DNA from 4 places in the Paenibacillus sp. FSL R7-0210 genome. Region 1 is predicted to be linked to each of the others. Evidence: predicted binding sites of a transcription regulator. Region 1 holds the regulator's gene; each other region holds the start of a gene.
What was found. The regulator Rex, encoded in region 1, represses fermentation and respiration genes when NADH is low (regulators of the CRP and FNR family bind a similar motif). The targets are predictions, from matches to a motif close to TTGTGAAATATTTCACAA.
Positions count from the first base shown of each region.

Region 2: the regulator Rex is predicted to act here: its motif matches at 1,901-1,918, upstream of MKY64_RS13980 (DUF1641 domain-containing protein).
Region 3: the regulator Rex is predicted to act here: its motif matches at 2,730-2,747, upstream of MKY64_RS18305 (flavocytochrome c).
Region 4: the regulator Rex is predicted to act here: its motif matches at 1,962-1,979, upstream of MKY64_RS29800 (formate/nitrite transporter family protein).

Region 1 covers NZ_JBBPAR010000001.1:1,536,790-1,541,005, reverse strand. Annotated here, with positions in the region: gene MKY64_RS06615 (cell wall elongation regulator TseB-like domain-containing protein) at 1-305, opposite strand, end outside; gene MKY64_RS06610 (amidohydrolase) at 335-1,636, opposite strand; gene MKY64_RS06605 (redox-sensing transcriptional repressor Rex) at 1,626-2,276, opposite strand; gene dinG (ATP-dependent DNA helicase DinG) at 2,426-4,216, opposite strand, start outside.
Region 2 covers NZ_JBBPAR010000001.1:3,193,669-3,197,884, reverse strand. Annotated here, with positions in the region: gene MKY64_RS13990 (hypothetical protein) at 360-983, shown strand; gene MKY64_RS13985 (nitroreductase family protein) at 1,056-1,673, opposite strand; gene MKY64_RS13980 (DUF1641 domain-containing protein) at 1,997-2,434, shown strand; gene MKY64_RS13975 (NAD(P)/FAD-dependent oxidoreductase) at 2,466-3,644, shown strand; gene MKY64_RS13970 (SGNH/GDSL hydrolase family protein) at 3,810-4,216, shown strand, end outside.
Region 3 covers NZ_JBBPAR010000001.1:4,262,770-4,266,985, reverse strand. Annotated here, with positions in the region: gene MKY64_RS18325 (Crp/Fnr family transcriptional regulator) at 1-351, opposite strand, end outside; gene MKY64_RS18320 (lactate utilization protein) at 446-1,123, shown strand; gene MKY64_RS18315 (response regulator) at 1,280-1,999, shown strand; gene MKY64_RS18310 (hypothetical protein) at 2,126-2,584, opposite strand; gene MKY64_RS18305 (flavocytochrome c) at 2,769-4,199, shown strand.
Region 4 covers NZ_JBBPAR010000001.1:7,003,117-7,007,332, forward strand. Annotated here, with positions in the region: gene MKY64_RS29790 (hypothetical protein) at 1-94, shown strand, start outside; gene MKY64_RS29795 (FAD-dependent oxidoreductase) at 477-1,841, shown strand; gene MKY64_RS29800 (formate/nitrite transporter family protein) at 2,080-2,907, shown strand; gene MKY64_RS29805 (MFS transporter) at 3,451-4,216, shown strand, end outside.

The sequences.
Region 1 (4,216 bases):
GCATACAGGTCGTTGTCGCCTCCGGCAGGCTTGCCCTCCAAGGTGAAACGGACCCACACCATCAGCTCGGTCCCTGCTTCATTTTTACCGGTCAGCACCCAGTAGATCTCATTCTCATTCCAGACAGATTTCTGGGCCTTGGTTACCTCTGTTAGTCCGGCACGCGCCCGGGCCAGCTCCTTGGCCTCACTCCGCTCGTTCCACTGGTCCTTCATAATGTAGGCATAGAACTGGCTTAGTCCGAACAGAAGGAGCAGCACCACGGTAATCCCCAGCCAGATCCATTTTCTCCTCTTCTTCTTCACCACGCTGCTTCCTTTCCCGTTCCCTTGAATTACCGTTTAAGCAGGCTCTCGAACGTCTCCTGTGCTTTGCGGCGGATGGCTTCTTCATCAAGTGTCAGGCATTGTCCATGCTTCACAACCTGCTGGCCGTTCACCCATACATGCTCTACATCCTTGGCACTTGCCGAATATACGGCATGGGAGAGCAGATCGGTATGCGGCAGCAGATGAGGCTGGTCAATATCAAGTGCGATGAAGTCGGCCTTCATTCCTGCTGCAAGCCGGCCCACCCCGCTTAGGAAAATAGACTGCGCCCCATACTCCGTAGCCATCAGAAGCGCCTCAGGAGCCGGTACCGCTGTAGGATCACCGCTTACGCCCTTGTGGATCAGAGCCGCCAGCCGCATCTCTTCGAACATATCCAGATTGTTGTTGCTCGCCGCACCGTCTGTCCCCAGAGAGACCTTAACCCCGGCTCTCAGCAGCTCAGGAACACGGGCTACCCCGCTGGCCAGCTTCAGGTTACTACCGGGGTTATGCGACACGCCAACGTTATGGCGGGCCAGGATCCCGATCTCTTCATCGTTCAGATGAACCCCGTGGGCAATGAGCGAAGGACGGGTGAACATCCCGAGCTTCTCCAGATGCGCGACCGGACGCAGGCCGTAGTCGGCCACGTTCTGTTCCACTTCATGGCGCGTCTCGGACATATGGGTGTGTATTGGCAGGTCTAGATCATGGGCAGCCTGCACAAACTTCATGAAAAACTCTGGAGGACAGGTGTACGGGGCGTGCGGTGAGAGCATGGTCGTAATTCTGCCGTCAGCCTTGCCGTGCCAGTTACGGGCAAAAGCAATCGCCTCAGCAAGCTTCGCTTGCTGTACCTCTTCCGGGCACAGCCCAATTACGCCGCGCATCAGCACAGCACGAATACCGGACTGCTCCGTTACTTCCGCTACCCGGTCCATATGATCATACATATCGAGGAAGGTGGTTGTGCCGCCCTTCAGCATTTCCAGTACAGACAACGAGGTTCCCCAATATACATCATCACCAGTGAATTTCTCTTCCATCGGCCACATCTTCTCCTGCAGCCAAGTCTGAAGCACCATATCGTCGCCGTATCCGCGCAGCAGTGACATGGCCGTATGCCCATGGGTATTGACCAGACCCGGCATGAACAGCAGACGGCTGCCGTCTATGACCTGTGCACCATCCTCCACTACCGGCTCAGCTTCACCTATGTAAGTAATCAGATCATTCTCCAGGGACATGTACCCGCTCAGTACCGGCTTGTCACTGCCCGGAACCAGGAAGTGCCCATTCTTGATTATCGTGATCTTACTGCTCATCTTCAGCCTCATCCTTTCCATCATGCAAATAATAGGCCAAGCTCTGCAGATCTGTGGTGAAATCTGCGGCATGAATCCGGATATTGGCAGGCGTCTTGAGAATAACCGGTGCGAAGTTCAGAATCGCTTCGATACCGGAATCCACAAGAATATCGGCTACGTTCTGGGCTTCGCTGTCAGGCACGGTAATAATCCCGATCCGGATGCCCTGCGAGCGGATGGTACTGCTTAGCTCCTCCATCGGCTGCACAACCAGCGAGTTGATCTGCTGGCCCACCTTCGGCGGGTAGGCATCGAAGATGGCAGTAATCTTCATCGTATCCTTCAAGTAAGCGTTGTAGTTAGACAAAGCATGACCGAGGTTACCGGCTCCAACCAGTGCAACATTAATTTGCTGGTCAAGCTTCAGGATATGGCGGATCTTCTCAATCAGATAAGATACATCATAGCCGATGCCTTTTCTGCCAAAATCACCGAAATAAGCCAAATCCTTACGGATCTGGGCGGGATTTAGGTCAAGCTTCTGGCCCAGCTCCTGAGAAGAGACTGTGGAGATTTCACGTTTTTGGAGATCGTTCAGGAAACGCAGGTACACTGGGAGCCTGCGCACGACGGCCTCCGATATTTTATCCGATTTCATGTATTCTCCTCCTTAAAAGTTTTGTTAGCCTACACTTCATTCCGTACAATTATAGCAACCGTGCCCCGCCGCCTGCCGGAGTGGCAGGACAGGCGGGAACGGATCTTCAGGATAATCATGACTTATTAATAATAGCAATAGCAGATGAATTAGGAAACCCCGCCGTCATCCAGCCATTCGGCAATTCTCGGGACCATCTGCTCGGTGAGCATATGCTCCATCTTGGGACCGGGGAGCGAGTACAGAAAGTACTTTCCGTAATGCGATTCAATCACTCTGGTATCGTACACAATTACGATGCCCCGGTCCTGCGCCGTGCGGACCAGCCGCCCGAAGCCCTGCTTGAAGCGGATGACAGCCTGCGGCACGGACAGCTTCATGAACGGATTCTTCTTCTGTGCCTGAAGCAGCTCTGACTTCGCTTCTGCCAGCGGGTGATTCGGCGGCTGGAACGGCAGTCTGACAATCGCCAGGCAGGTCAATGCTTCTCCAGGGATATCCACCCCTTCCCAGAAGCTGCTGGTACCCAGCAAGACCGAAGCCGGGCTGTCCTGGAAGCGGCGGATCAGCTTGCTCCGGCTGCCGCCTTCCACACCTTGTCCGAGTACCGCGATATCCTGTGAGGCAAGTGCCTCCTTCAGCGGTTCATACACCTGGCGCAGCATCTTGTAGGAGGTGAACAGCACCAGCATCCGCCCCCGTGTTGTTACAGCTGTCTCAGCAAGGGAGTGCACGAGGGTGTCCACAAAGCGGGCATCCCCAATACTCCCCTTGACGCTCGGGAAGTCCCGCGGAATGACCAGGAGAGCCTGCTCACGATACTTGAATGGCGACGGAAGCAGTGCAGTCATCAGACGCCGCTGCTCTGCAGCCTCGCCAAGACCCAGGTTATCAATCATGAACTGGAAGGATTTATCCACGGATAAGGTGGCCGAGGTCAGGATAATGCTCTTCTTCTTATCGAAGAACAGCTCCCTGAGCTGGGTGCTGACATCTACAGGAACAGCATACATTTGCAGCGACTTGCCCTTATAATTACCGCTTCCCTCCAGCCAATACACGATATTCTCATCGTTCAGACTCATGAAGAAGCGGATCTGCTCTCTAATGGATGCCAGATCCTTGAATAACCCGCCGATATCGGTCACAAGACTGTCTGAGGAGGATTGGCTGTCCGTGTCACGCATCTCACTGAGCATTTTGTCGCCCTTGCGGATGATATCGCTCAGACTGAGGTTCAGTGTATTCTCAAGGGCAGCCAGCTCCTCCCAATCCTTCGGCTTCTTGCCCGGCTGCAGGCGTGCCACCAGCTGGCCTGCTTCACCGGCCCCTGCATCGCTGCGCTCGGGCAGCAGGCTGAAGAGCCGGTCGCTGAGCGCATCCCAGGACTCCTTCACCGTCAGCAGATCGGGATAGATCCGGTCGATCACGCCGCTCCATTCGGAAGCCTGCTCACTGCCCGAAGACTGCAGACTCTGGCGGAGGGCAGGCAGCTGCCCGCTCCGGCTATCCTTATAGAGTCGGGTGAGGGTATGGGCGAATGTGAAATATTTCATCTGCATGCCAAGATGCTTGCCGGCAATATCCTCCAGATGATGGGCTTCATCAATTACAAGATGGTCGTACGCCGGAAGAAGCTGATGCCCGGCTTTGACATCTGCGAACAGCTTGGAATGATTGGTGACCACCACATCGGAGATCCCGGCTTCATGCTTGGCCCGGTGGTAATAGCATTTGCGGAACCACGGACAGGCGCGTCCCAGGCAGGAGTCGGTATCACTGGCCACCGTCTCCCAGAAATCGCCGCCCCGTCCGCTTAAGTTAAGCTCCTCATCATCGCCGGTCGTCGTCTGAGTCAGCCAGACAAGCATTTGCGCAGCGGTGAGCGCTTCTTCCCTTGGACTCGTAAAGTCCTTTTTGTTCATTCTATGTTCGAACTT
Region 2 (4,216 bases), 1.7 Mb from region 1:
TTCGTGCAGGGACTCACTTCAGGCGGGAATGTCAGGATCAAAGATATAGTCTCAGTCACAAGGAGGAGCGCTGCTTAAGATTAGCTGCCGGAGATTCTGTCCTGGCTTACGTTCTTCCTGCAGTGTCTGTTTCCTTGAGCTGATATCTGAATTATACCGTCCGTGCGGGCAATAGTAAAAAGCCGAAATTTTTAAATTTGCACTTCCTGTTTGGAAAAAGGTCTTGTAAGCGCTATTATTCTGCGTTTTCCTTAGAATCTGCCGAATTCAAATCCCGCTGCCTTTGCTGTATAATGAAAAGGATGGTTTCAATGCTGCGTAGACTCCGGCAGCTTTGCCTGGAGGGAAAGGAAACGGAAATGAGCTTGTATGCAATGAAGCTTGAGGAACTCGGCAGCGGGCTGCTGAAGTCCTTTTTGGAGGATAATTATATATGTGCAGGCTATCCCGGTACGGGAGATCTGGAGAAGCATAGCAGAGAAGAGATCATCAGCAAGCTGGCTGCCGCCGGCTATCACGGGCAGGAGCTGGAGGGTGCAACCCATACTCTGGATACCTTCGTCAATGCGATGCAGGATGGGGATTATGTGCTGATCGCCGATGAAGAATGGGTGTATCTCGGGGACCTTGGCGATTACTTCTATGATACCCGGCACAGCGGCGCAGAGGATAGTACAGCCCACCGGCGCGGTGTCACCTGGCTGAAGAGTCTGCCACTCGCTGCGGTTAATCCGGCTGTAGCAGGGCTGCTTGCCTCTGACAGCAGAATAACTGCCTATTCAGGAGTGCTGCCCGCAGCCCGAATGGATCTTTGGCTAGAGAATCAGGCCGGGGATAGCGGAAGTGCCGCCGGGGCCTGTCCGGTTCAGGTGGATGAAGCTACAGTAGCGCAGGCGCTGGCTGTCCTGAAGGCAGCCTTGAACAGCACGGATGTAGAGCGGCAGGAGCGTGCGGCTGTGGCGATTTTGCAGTATGCGCGGTGAGTATGGATTGAGAATACGGCAGGATGATATAGACAAGGGTCTTTCGGCATAGTAGCCGGAAGACCCTTTTTATTAGATGAATTCAACAAACTCATTGACCGGCTTGCGATAACCACGCGGTCTGATCTTGTGCTGGTTATCCTTGCCGATCGTAATCAGCATCACCGGAACCATATGGTCGCCGAGACGGAGGGTAGCCTTCACAGCCTCCGGATCAAAGCCGATCATCGGGCAGGTATCCCAGCCCTTATCCTTGGCAATCAGCATGAACTGCATCGCCGACAGAGAAGCATTGCGGATCGCTTCATCCCGCTGGAACGCATCATTCCCGGTATAAGCATCGTTGATAGATTGAATGGTTTGCTCGTATGCATCCTCGCTCATCGCTCCCAGCAGCTTAAGCCCGCTATAGATTTCTGGAGCCTGCAGGTAGGCATTTTTGTCACCCAGCACCACAATAACAGCAGAAGCGGTGTGAATCTTGTATTGGCCATACGCGTCCTTGCGGATGGCTTCCTTTACGTTGTCATCGCTGATCACCTTATAATGGGTGTGTTGAAGATTATAAGCCGAGGGAGCCAGACGTGCCAGGGAGAACATCTCTTCGAGCTCACTCTGCGGAATGGTAACACCTTCCACGAAATTATTAGCCGATCTGCGGGACTGCACCAATTCGGAAAAAGTACTCATAAGTCATTACCTCCATCTAATATGTATGCTGCTTAGTAATAATCAATTGCTGATATTAATTAATAAACTTACATTTAGTTACTTGCTTAAGATATCACGACTCTTTGTATACGTCAATGAGGAAAAACATAATAATTTGTAAATTTAACCTGATTAAACGACTGGGTTCGATAAAACCGATGATGAAGTGATAATAATCACAAAAATAGGTTGCAAAGGTAAAAAGATTGTGACAATAATAACAAAGAGAGTGTTATAATAGTCACATAGTTTCACCTGGATGTCATTGTGCAAGAATACGATTTGTAAAAGGAGACTTCGATATGTCAGAAACCGTTACCCAAACCCTGCCTGAACAAGAAATACCAGAAGCAGCTCTTCCTAGAGAGGATGTGCTGAAAGAGCTTTTGAAGCCGGAGGTGCAGCAATCTCTGATTCTTTTGGTAGAGCAGCTGCCGCAGATCACACAAATGGTCAGTGTATTGTCCAAATCACTAGATTTTGTGCAGTCGGTTGCCACGGATGAAGTACTTAAGAATGATACAGTCGGTGCGATTAAGGAAATGGCGGGTCCTGTGGTGGGCACTGCCAAGAATCTGGCGGCTACTGTTATTGAAGCGAAAGACCGCGCGGAAGCAAGCAGCGAAACAGTCAGCCTGTTCGGCATGATGAAGATGATCAAGGACCCGCAGGTACAGAAGGCTCTCCGGTTCATGAATGCCTATCTGCAGGTCAGCGGTGAACGTCAATCGGGCAAATAAGCCCGTAATACTTAATGATGGAGGAATTATCATGTCAAAACATATAGTGATCCTAGGTGCAGGCTACGGCGGCCTGCTTAGTGCCTTAACCATTCGTAAATATATGAGCAAAGCGGAAGCCAAAATAACAGTAGTCAATCAGTATCCTACACATCAGATTATTACGGAATTGCACCGGCTTGCAGCGGGCAGTGCGTCTGAACAGGCGGTTGCCATGCCGCTGGCGAAGCTGTTCGCCGGTAAAGATATTGATCTGAAAATCGCCAAGGTCAATTCGTTCTCCCCGGATAACAAGCAGGTTATTCTCTCGGACGGCGTCATGCTGACCTATGATGCTCTCGTTGTCGGTCTGGGCAGCACCACCGCATACTTTGGTATTCCGGGACTTGAAGAATACAGCATGGTGCTGAAATCAGCAGCAGATGCGCTGCGGATCCGCCGTCATATTGAAGACCGGATTCGTGACTACTCCAAAACCCGCAACGCAGCAGATGCAACGATTCTGATCGGCGGCGGCGGACTGACTGGCGTAGAGCTGGTAGGCGAAATTGCCGATATTCTGCCTAAGCTGACGAAGCAATATGGAGTGAATCCTGCTGAGATCAAGCTTCTGCTTGTTGAAGCGGGTCCGAAGATTCTCCCTGTCCTGCCGGATCATCTGATTGAGCGCGCTACAGCCAGCCTGGAGAAGCGCGGGGTGCAATTCCTGACGGGTCTTCCGGTTACGAAGGTGGCCGATAATAAGATTGATCTCAAGGATGGGCAGCAGATTGTGGCGAACACCTTCGTCTGGACCGGCGGGGTACAGGGCAATCCGCTGGTTGGCGAATCCGGTCTTGAAGTCAACCGCGGCCGGGCCACGGTGAATGAGTTCCTGCAGTCCACTTCACACCCTAATGTATTTGTAGCCGGAGACAGCGCTGTTGTCTTTGCACCGGATGGCCGTCCTTATCCGCCAACGGCACAGATCGCCTGGCAGATGGGTGAGCTGATTGGCTACAATCTGTTCGCTTATCTTAATGATAAACCGCAGGAAGCCTTCAGCCCGGTCAATTCCGGCACACTCGCCAGCCTCGGACGCAAAGACGGGGTAGCCATTGTCGGCGGTAACTCCACTCCGCTGAAGGGGCTACCGGCAACGCTGATGAAGGAAGCCAGCAATATCCGTTACTTGACTCATATCCACGGCTTGTTCAGCCTGGCCTATTAATCATCTATCCTTAGATCCCCCTGGGGCTGTCATATGGCAGTCTGAGGGGGTTTTCTGTTTAAATAGAAGGAATAATTTTCAATGAAAACGTGTCCGCAGGAAAGCCGATTTGCTATAATGATCATGTTTACATACTATAGATGTTTTCATAGGAGGATTTCAGGCATGCCATTTCAAAAGAACGATATCATCCTGTTTCAGGGGGATAGTATCACAGATTGTGGACGCAATTACGCCGATGCCTCATCGCTGGGTGTAGGTTACGCGCTGATGGCGGGTGCCCGGCTTGGCCTTCAGTATGCGGAGAAGAATCTTACGTTCCTGAACCGCGGAATCAGCGGCAACCGGGCGGTCGATCTGCAGGAGCGCTGGGAGAGGGATTGTCTTGCGCTGAAGCCAACCTGGGTGTCTATCTATATTGGCATAAATGATACCTGGCGGTGGTATGATTCCGGGCAGGAGACTACAGCGGCTGAATTTGAGACGTCCTACCGTGATCTGATTGAACGGACCAAGCAGCATCTGGATGCCAAGCTGGTGCTGGTGGAGCCGTTCGTATTGCCGGTGCCGGA
Region 3 (4,216 bases), 2.7 Mb from region 1:
GATAGGAATAAAGAGAACCTCAAGCGGTTCTATGGCCTGTACTGACATCGGGCATCTTCTTCCACGGCTGGCAGCTGTGAGAACAGCGGTATATCCACCCGGGTAATGGAGGGATACAATAATTTGTTTTCCTTTGACGTTCAATTTCGTACTTTGAGCGAGGCCCTGCAATATGATGCCGACATCATCAACGTAATCGCCCTCACGGACAACCATCTCATCTTTTGCATATTCTTTGCGTGTGGCTGACAGACATTCAAGCATTTGGGGAATATCATCTGGAGCAATCCCTGTAAATAAACGTGATTGGCAGAGGGATTTTAAGTTATTCTGAGCGGCTTCGCGTTGCATGTGCAACATCCTTTTTCTTTTTACTATACTATATTAATCATACATACACACGAAGTTTAGCCACCTTGTCTAACGTCAGAACGGAGGAAGAGCAATGCAAACGAAAGAAGATTCAATCAAAGCGAGAAACCGGCTGTTAGCCTCCAAGGTTATGAAAAATCTGCAAAGCAGAAAATTTGAGGCCTATTACTGTGACAACGCCATAGAAGCTGCGGAAAAGGCGCTATCCTTAATTCCGGAACAGTCTTCGGTATCTTGGGGCGGTTCAGTCACGCTTGAGGACATCGGGCTTCTTGACCGGGTACGCCAAGGCAACTATGCAGTCATTGATCGTGATACAGCGCAGACGATGGAGGAACGTTATGACCTCATGCGCCAATCTCTTTTGTGCGACACCTATTTAACCAGCTTCAACGCGGTTAGTGAAGATGGGATACTGGTCAATATCGACAGTGTGGGCAATCGGGCGGCAGCGGTTACTTTTGGACCGAGAAGTGTGGTTGCTGTCGTGGGGATGAATAAGGTGTGCAAGACCGCTGAAGATGCAGTGATAAGAGCCAGAACCTATGCCGCTCCCATTAACGCAAACCGTCTTTCGAGTTCGTCCAGCCCATTTTTACATTCACCGCAAAAAACGCCCTGCCTAATCAATGGTGCTTGTGCAGATTGTAAATCAGAGGATTGTATCTGTTCTTACATCGTCGAAACAAGAATGTGTAAAACAGCGGGGAGAATAAAGGTTATCCTCGTTGGTGAGTCTTTGGGATTTTAATTTTTTCGGCACCGTTCGGGTAATTTCTCGAATTGGTGTCTTTTTGTTAGTTTTGATTCTATGTCTCAGCACACCTCCCTCCAAAATTCTCCGCCGCAATGTTATATTAGTTGTAGTTATATGTAGTTATAGTTGCACAAAAGACAAGGAGACCCCATGAACATTAAAGTACTAATCGTTGAAGATGACCCGATGGTAGCGAAGTTTAACCGGCATTATCTGGAGCAGGTGCCGGGCTTTGAGTATGCGGGCTGGGCGGCGACAGGGGATGAAGCGAGAACTATGCTGGAGGAGCAGCAGGTAGATCTGGTGCTGCTGGATATTTATATGCCGCGTGTCAGCGGGCTGCAACTGCTCTCTGCTCTGCGGGAGCAGGGGAGCAAGGTGGACATCATTGTGATCTCCGCCGCCAGTGATAATGCGAGCATCCGCAAGGCACTGCAGAACGGGGCCGTGGATTATTTGATCAAGCCGTTCGAGTTTGCCCGGTTTCAGGCGGCACTGTCGGCGTATCGTGAAGATTATAAGCTGATGCACAAGGAGCATCTAAGCCAGGAGCAGCTGGATAAGCTGCTGCGGCATTCGCTCGGGACGGAAGAGGAGAAGTACGCTGCCCTGCCGCTGCCCAAAGGGCTTGCCGAAGGCACACTGGAGAGCATCTGGAGCACAATTAACCGGCTGGAGAGCCCGGTGTTCTCCACGGAGGATATCAGCAGTCATGCGCCCATCTCGCGGATCTCGGTCCGCAAATATCTGGCTTTTCTGACGGAGGCAGGTATTCTGGAAATGGAGCTTAGCTACGGGGCGGTAGGCAGGCCGGTGTATATGTATAAGGTGAGACCCGAAGGGCATGAACTTATCCGTAAATATCTATGAGCGTTCTCTTAAAATAAAACGGAGTCAAGGTGTCCCGAGGGTGCCCCAGGCGTTCCATGACTCCATATAGCCGTCACATTAGCTGTGAAGGTTATTAAGCTATGCCATACATAAGCGTGCGCAGAATCAATCGAAGGCCTGCTGCAGAGCCAGCGGACTGAACTCGTTAATGATTTTGTAGGCTACCAGGTGCGGGTTGTTCATGTCATTGTCGTAGATAATCATGTGATGCTTGCCCTTCAAAATAATGTCGAACCGCTGCTTCCGGTCGGCCTGGACGATGGTAATGTAATAGCTGTACTTGCTGTCTGTGCTCACATTGCGGGCGGATTTCATCAGGCGGACGCTGGAGAAATCATCGTAGATCCGCTTAATCGCTTCCGGCTCAGTAAGCACAATATCCTTCTGTTCACCGGGAACAGAAGATAGGCGGGTAATTTCCAGAGCGGCGATATCTTCCAGATGGATGGTTCGGGTAACTACTCTTTTGAATGAAGTATAGCGGCTCGCGGTGTAGCTCATCAGGGAGACACCGGCTGCTGCCAGAACAGCACCGGCCAGCCAATATTTTTCGCTTTTTTCCATAGTTTCTGTTCCTCCTAGTGATACGGTTGTATAAGCTCCAATTATAAATCTATAAACACATTCAAGCAAATTCACTACCTTTATTTACTTTATCATTTCTTTAATTACTAAATATTCTTGTCAGGGCTCCTTCAGGTTATGATGATTGTGAAAATATGCACAATAACAATTGGAGGAGAACTGAATGAACAGAAAGAGATGGGGAAGTCTGCTGGGCAAGGGGTTGCTGTTGGCAAGTCTGGTGGTATTGCCTGCATGTAACAGCACCAAAGGGGAGTCTACGGACATTGTTATTATCGGCGGCGGCGGCGCGGGAATGACTGCTGCCATTGAAGCGCATAATCAGGGAGCCAAAGTGATATTGATCGAAAAAATGCCTATGCTTGGAGGCAACACCGTCCGTGCGGAAGGCGGATTGAATGCGGCAGGAACACCTTATCAGGCAGCGGCTGGCATTACAGACAGTCCGGAGCTGCATTTCGAGGATACCATGAAGGGCGGCAAGAACCTGAACAACCCGGATCTGGTCAGAACACTTACAAACGGTGCGGCGGCTTCGGTGGAGTGGCTGAAGGAGAATGGAGCCGAGCTGTCTGAAGTGGGACGCGCAGGCGGGGCAAGCGTGAACCGGATTCATCGTCCGGCAGGCGGGGAAGCGGCAGGGAATTTCATCGTAGTCGCGCTGAAGAAGAAGCTGGAGGAGTACAAGATTGATGTGCGCCTGCGGACGACTGCCGATGAGATCGTCAAGAACAAGGACGGCGTGGTTACCGGAGTGAAGGTGACGGATAAGGATGGCAAGCAGTACACGATTAGTGCGAATTCCGTTATCCTGGCGGCTGGCGGTTTTGGAGCTAACATGGACATGATCAAGGGGTATCAGCCGAAGCTGGAAGGGTTCTCTACCACTAACCACCCGGGCGCAACCGGAGATGGTACAACGATGGCAGAGAAGATTGGTGCCAAGCTTGTAGACATGAAGGAGATTCAGATTCATCCGACCACCATTCCTAATCAAGGCGTGCTGATCACGGAAGGGGTACGCGGAGACGGTGCGATTCTGGTCAATAGCGAAGGCAAGCGATTCACGAATGAACTGCTGACCCGCGATGTCGTGTCCCAGAATATTCTGGCCCAATCCGGTAAAGTAGCTTACCTGATCTTCAATGATGAGCTGCGTGCGAACCTGAAGGCAACTGAGGTTTATTTTGGAATGGATCTGGTCAAAGAAGCGGCAACACCTGAAGAATTGGCGGCACAGATTGGTGTAGATGGCAAAGCACTTGCGGATACACTGAAAACGTATAATGGCTTCGTTGCTTCCGGCAAGGATACAGAGTTTGAACGGCCGGATCTTGAGCTGTCTTTTGAAAAGGGTAAATATTATGCAATTCAGGTAACACCGGGAATCCACCATACCATGGGCGGAGTAGCAATTAACACCCAGGCTCAGGTGCTGGATACCAAGGATCAGGTCATTGCCGGGCTGTATGCTGCGGGCGAAGTAACCGGCGGAGTACACGGCGCGAACCGTCTGGGCGGTAATGCACTGGCAGACATCACTACCTTCGGGCGGATCGCAGCGGATGAAGCTGTGAAGGCACTTAAGAAATAGGAACTTTCAGAAGGAGG
Region 4 (4,216 bases), 5.5 Mb from region 1:
AATTGAAAAACCGATCACAATTGGACTGGGAGCGCCGCGTAAGCCAAATGTAATCGAAAAACCGATCACAATTGGAGTGGGTCGGGTAGCGTAAGCCAAATATAATCGAAAAACCGCTCACAATTGGACCGGGCGCGCCGCGTAGGCCAGATTCACTCCTGCTGTTTCCTGCTCCTGGCAGACATAATGCCCCTCCTCCGGGGGAAACTAAGCCAAGGTTGAAGAGTGCAGCGGCGTTACAAATGGAGTGGATGATGCGGTGAAACTCCAAAGTTATTAAAATTTGAAATTGTGAACAATGTGAGAAAAATCACAATAACTCTTGCAATGTGATAAATATCACAATATAATCAGTATATAAAGTGAAAACAATCACAAATGTAAAGTTGTATAAACGCAGTCAGTACAGCACTTTTTTACAGACGCAATCACAAGCCCTACTAAATAAGCTTTTCAACTTTGAGGAGGAAGAAATTATGAAAGTAGCAGTTATTGGATGTACCCACGCCGGAACGGCCGCCATTGTAAATACCGCACAGTTATACCCGGATGCCCAGATTACGGTGTATGAGCGCAACGATAATATCTCATTCCTGTCTTGCGGCATTGCCTTATACGTTGGCGGTGTGGTCAAGGACCCGCAGGGACTATTCTATTCCTCCCCGGAACAACTTGCCGCCCTGGGTGTGCAGACGAAGATGCGTCATGAGGTAATCAACGTGAACACCGCCCGCAAAACCCTAAAAGCCCGCAACCTCGTGACCGGTGAGGAAATGGAAGATACTTATGACAAACTCATTATGACAACAGGCTCATGGCCGATTGTGCCTAAGCTTGAAGGAATAGAGATGGAGGGCATCCTGCTCTCGAAGAACTACAATCATTCCAATACCATTATCGAAGAAGCACAGAAGGTGAACAGAATTACTGTGGTCGGCGCCGGTTATATCGGGGTCGAGCTGGTAGAGGCTTTTCAGATGAATGGCAAGGAAGTTACGCTGATTGATGGGGAAGCTCGCATCCTGAGCAAATATCTCGATGAAGAGTTCACCGCACCGATCCAGCAGTCGCTTGAGGATCACGGCATTAAGCTGGCGCTGGGCGAGAAGGTCGCCTCCTTCGCAGGTGAGAACGGCAGAGTGACCAAGGTGATAACGAGCAAGGGTGAACATGAGACGGATCTGGTTATACTCTGCATCGGCTTCCGTCCGAATACCGAGCTGCTGAAGGGCCAAGTCGATATGCTGCCGAACGGCGCAATTATGGTTAACGATTATATGCAGACCAGCCTGCCGGATGTCTATGCTGCCGGAGACAGCTGCGCGATTCATTACAATCCGACTGGTAAACACGCGTATATCCCGCTGGCCACCAACGCAGTGCGTATGGGAACGCTGGTTGCCCGCAATCTGGTCTCGAACACGATCCCTTACATGGGTACGCAAGGCACATCGGGCATCAAGATCTATGAGGACAATATTGCCGGAACCGGACTGACTGAAGAGGCTGCTGCAGCCGAGGGAATGGATACGGAGAGCGTGATGCTGATCGACAACTACCGTCCGGAGTTCATGCCGACCTTCGAGCAGGTTCAGGTAAAAGTGGTCTTTGACCGTGCCACCCGCCGCATTCTGGGCGCGCAGATTATGTCCAAGATGGATCTGACGCAGTCGATCAATACCGTATCGGTCTGCATCCAGAATAAGATGACCGTGGACCAGCTAGCCTTCATCGACTTCTTCTTCCAGCCGCATTACAACAAGCCATGGAATTTCCTGAACACCGCAGGCCTTCAGGCTCTGCCGAAGCTGGCTGCCGTTAAAGAACCTGTACACGTATAAGAGCTGAATATTTTGCCGGAGCCCGCTTAGGGCTCTTTTTTTGTGAACTCTCGATGCAATGGCAGCCGGGAATGAAAAAAAATTTCTGTACAGCCCGCTTTTATGGTAAATTTGACATGTCAGTGAAAACTTTCACGTGGTTTTTATGATAGTGACTTTTATCACGTAAATGTGATTGGGATCACGTTACAATGGCATAAAGGAACAAATTTTAAGTAATTCGAAGGGGATAGGAATCATGGCTTATAACAAACCGCAGGGAATCGCTGAAGTGACGGTAGAGAACGGAATTAAGAAGGCGCATAATCCGCTCAGCACTGTACTCATTCTCGGTTTCCTGGGAGGAGCGTTTATCGCGCTCGGATTTTTGCTGGATATTCGTGTCATTGCCGGTGCACCCGCCGAGTGGGGGTCCATTGCTAACTTCATCGGGGCTGCGGTGTTCCCGGTTGGACTGGTGCTGGTGCTGCTTGCCGGAGGCGAACTGCTTACGGGCAATATGATGGCGGTGCCGCTGGCTTTTATGGCGAAGAAGATTTCGTTCTGGGAAGTCATGAAGAACCTGGTGCTAATCACGCTCAGCAACCTGGCAGGCGCCTTGTTCGTCGCTTATTTCTTCGGTCACATCGTTGGCCTTACATCAGATGGCGTGTATCTGGAGAAGCTGGTAAGTATGGCGGAGCATAAGATCGATGCTACGTTCCTGCAGGCTTTTATCTCCGGGATCGGCTGTAACTGGCTGGTAGCGCTGGCGGTATGGCTGTCGTACGGGGCAGACAATTTCAGCGGCAAAATCCTCGGTATCTGGTTTCCGACCATGGCGTTCGTGGCCATCGGCTTCCAGCACGTTGTAGCTAACATGTTCCTTATCCCTGCTGCGATCTTCGAAGGACATTTCACCTGGGGCCAGTATGCGGCCAACTTCGTTCCGGTCTGGCTGGGCAATCTGACGGGCGGCGCGATCTTCGTGGCTGCGGCGTACTGGATGGCTTATCTGCGCAAGGAGCCGGGTGCTGTGAGTCCAGCCGCAGGCGTACCTGCTGCTGGATTGAAGAAACACGCTTAATGAATACGGACCTGACCCGGTGAATCACATCGCCGGACTGTAACATAGCTTGCCTAGCACTTCCTGCTTCTCGGCACCCTGCTTCAAGGGATTCGTAGAGACAGGGAGTGTTTTTGTATAAAGATAAGAATTTATATGCTTCGCGTTATAATTATCCTTATCTTTCTCGCTGAAATGGTACCGTCCTGTAAAAGGACGGCAAAGCCGTTTCTACTTGTTTGGTATAGGTACAGCAGGATCATCCTCCGGATAAAACAAAATTCACCGTGCAATCCGATTCGGGGGAACGAAATCGGATCTCACGGTGAATAAAATAGGGAGTGTTTCATATGGATCATTACCCCGGCTTCCGGGGAACGAATCAGTGCCGGCAAGGTATTTTTGTTTACGTGTGAAAGAGCGGGTTATAGAATATAAATATCACAAATTATATCCCGGTTTCCCGCGATACAGCATTAACGCACATGCTTGCCCCGCCCCCTGTTTTGGGATGATACTGGATGGATTAATGACAGCTATGTTACAGGGGATGACAGACAAGATATGAGATTCATGCAGGCCTATCCGAAGGAAATTAAAGTATTCTTGATTGCCAGTCTGATTAATGCTACCGGCAGTGCACTGATGTGGCCGCTGGTTACAATGTATGTATTCGATGAACTGGGACGCAGTATGAAAGACGCGGGAATCGTGCTGCTGGTGCAGTCACTTGGCGGGATTGCCGGTCAGCTGCTGGGCGGTTCGTTGTATCATAAGGTAGGAGTGAACCGCCTGATTGTCGGCGCTTTGGCGATGAATGCCTTGACGCTGTTTGCCCTCCCGTGGGCGAGCGGAAGCTGGAGCGTATTCATAATCGTTATGGGTATGATGGGATTGTTCAACTCCCTCTCCCTCCCGGCGATCCAGGCGTTTATCGGTTTCCGGTTCGCGGAGCAGCGCGCAGAGCTGTTCAATATCATCTATGTTGCCAATAATATAGGGGTAGCCCTGGGAACCGCGCTGAGCGGCTTCCTGGGCAATTATATGCTGAGCTTTGTGCTTAACGGGGTGACCTCGGCCGTATTTGCCGGATTCTTCTTCGTCTATCTGCGTAAGGTAGGGACGGCTCCGGCTCACAGCACAGTATCGAAAAAGCAACCGCAGAATGAAGTGTCGGGCTGGAGACTCCTCGGTCATATACGGATCTATCTGTTCATGGCGGTGGGCTCGATGTTCCTGCTGATCGGCAATTCGATCTGGAACAGCGGAGTCTCGCCGTTCATTATCTCGGAAGGCTGGTCGAAGCAGCTGTACGGCTTCCTCTGGACGC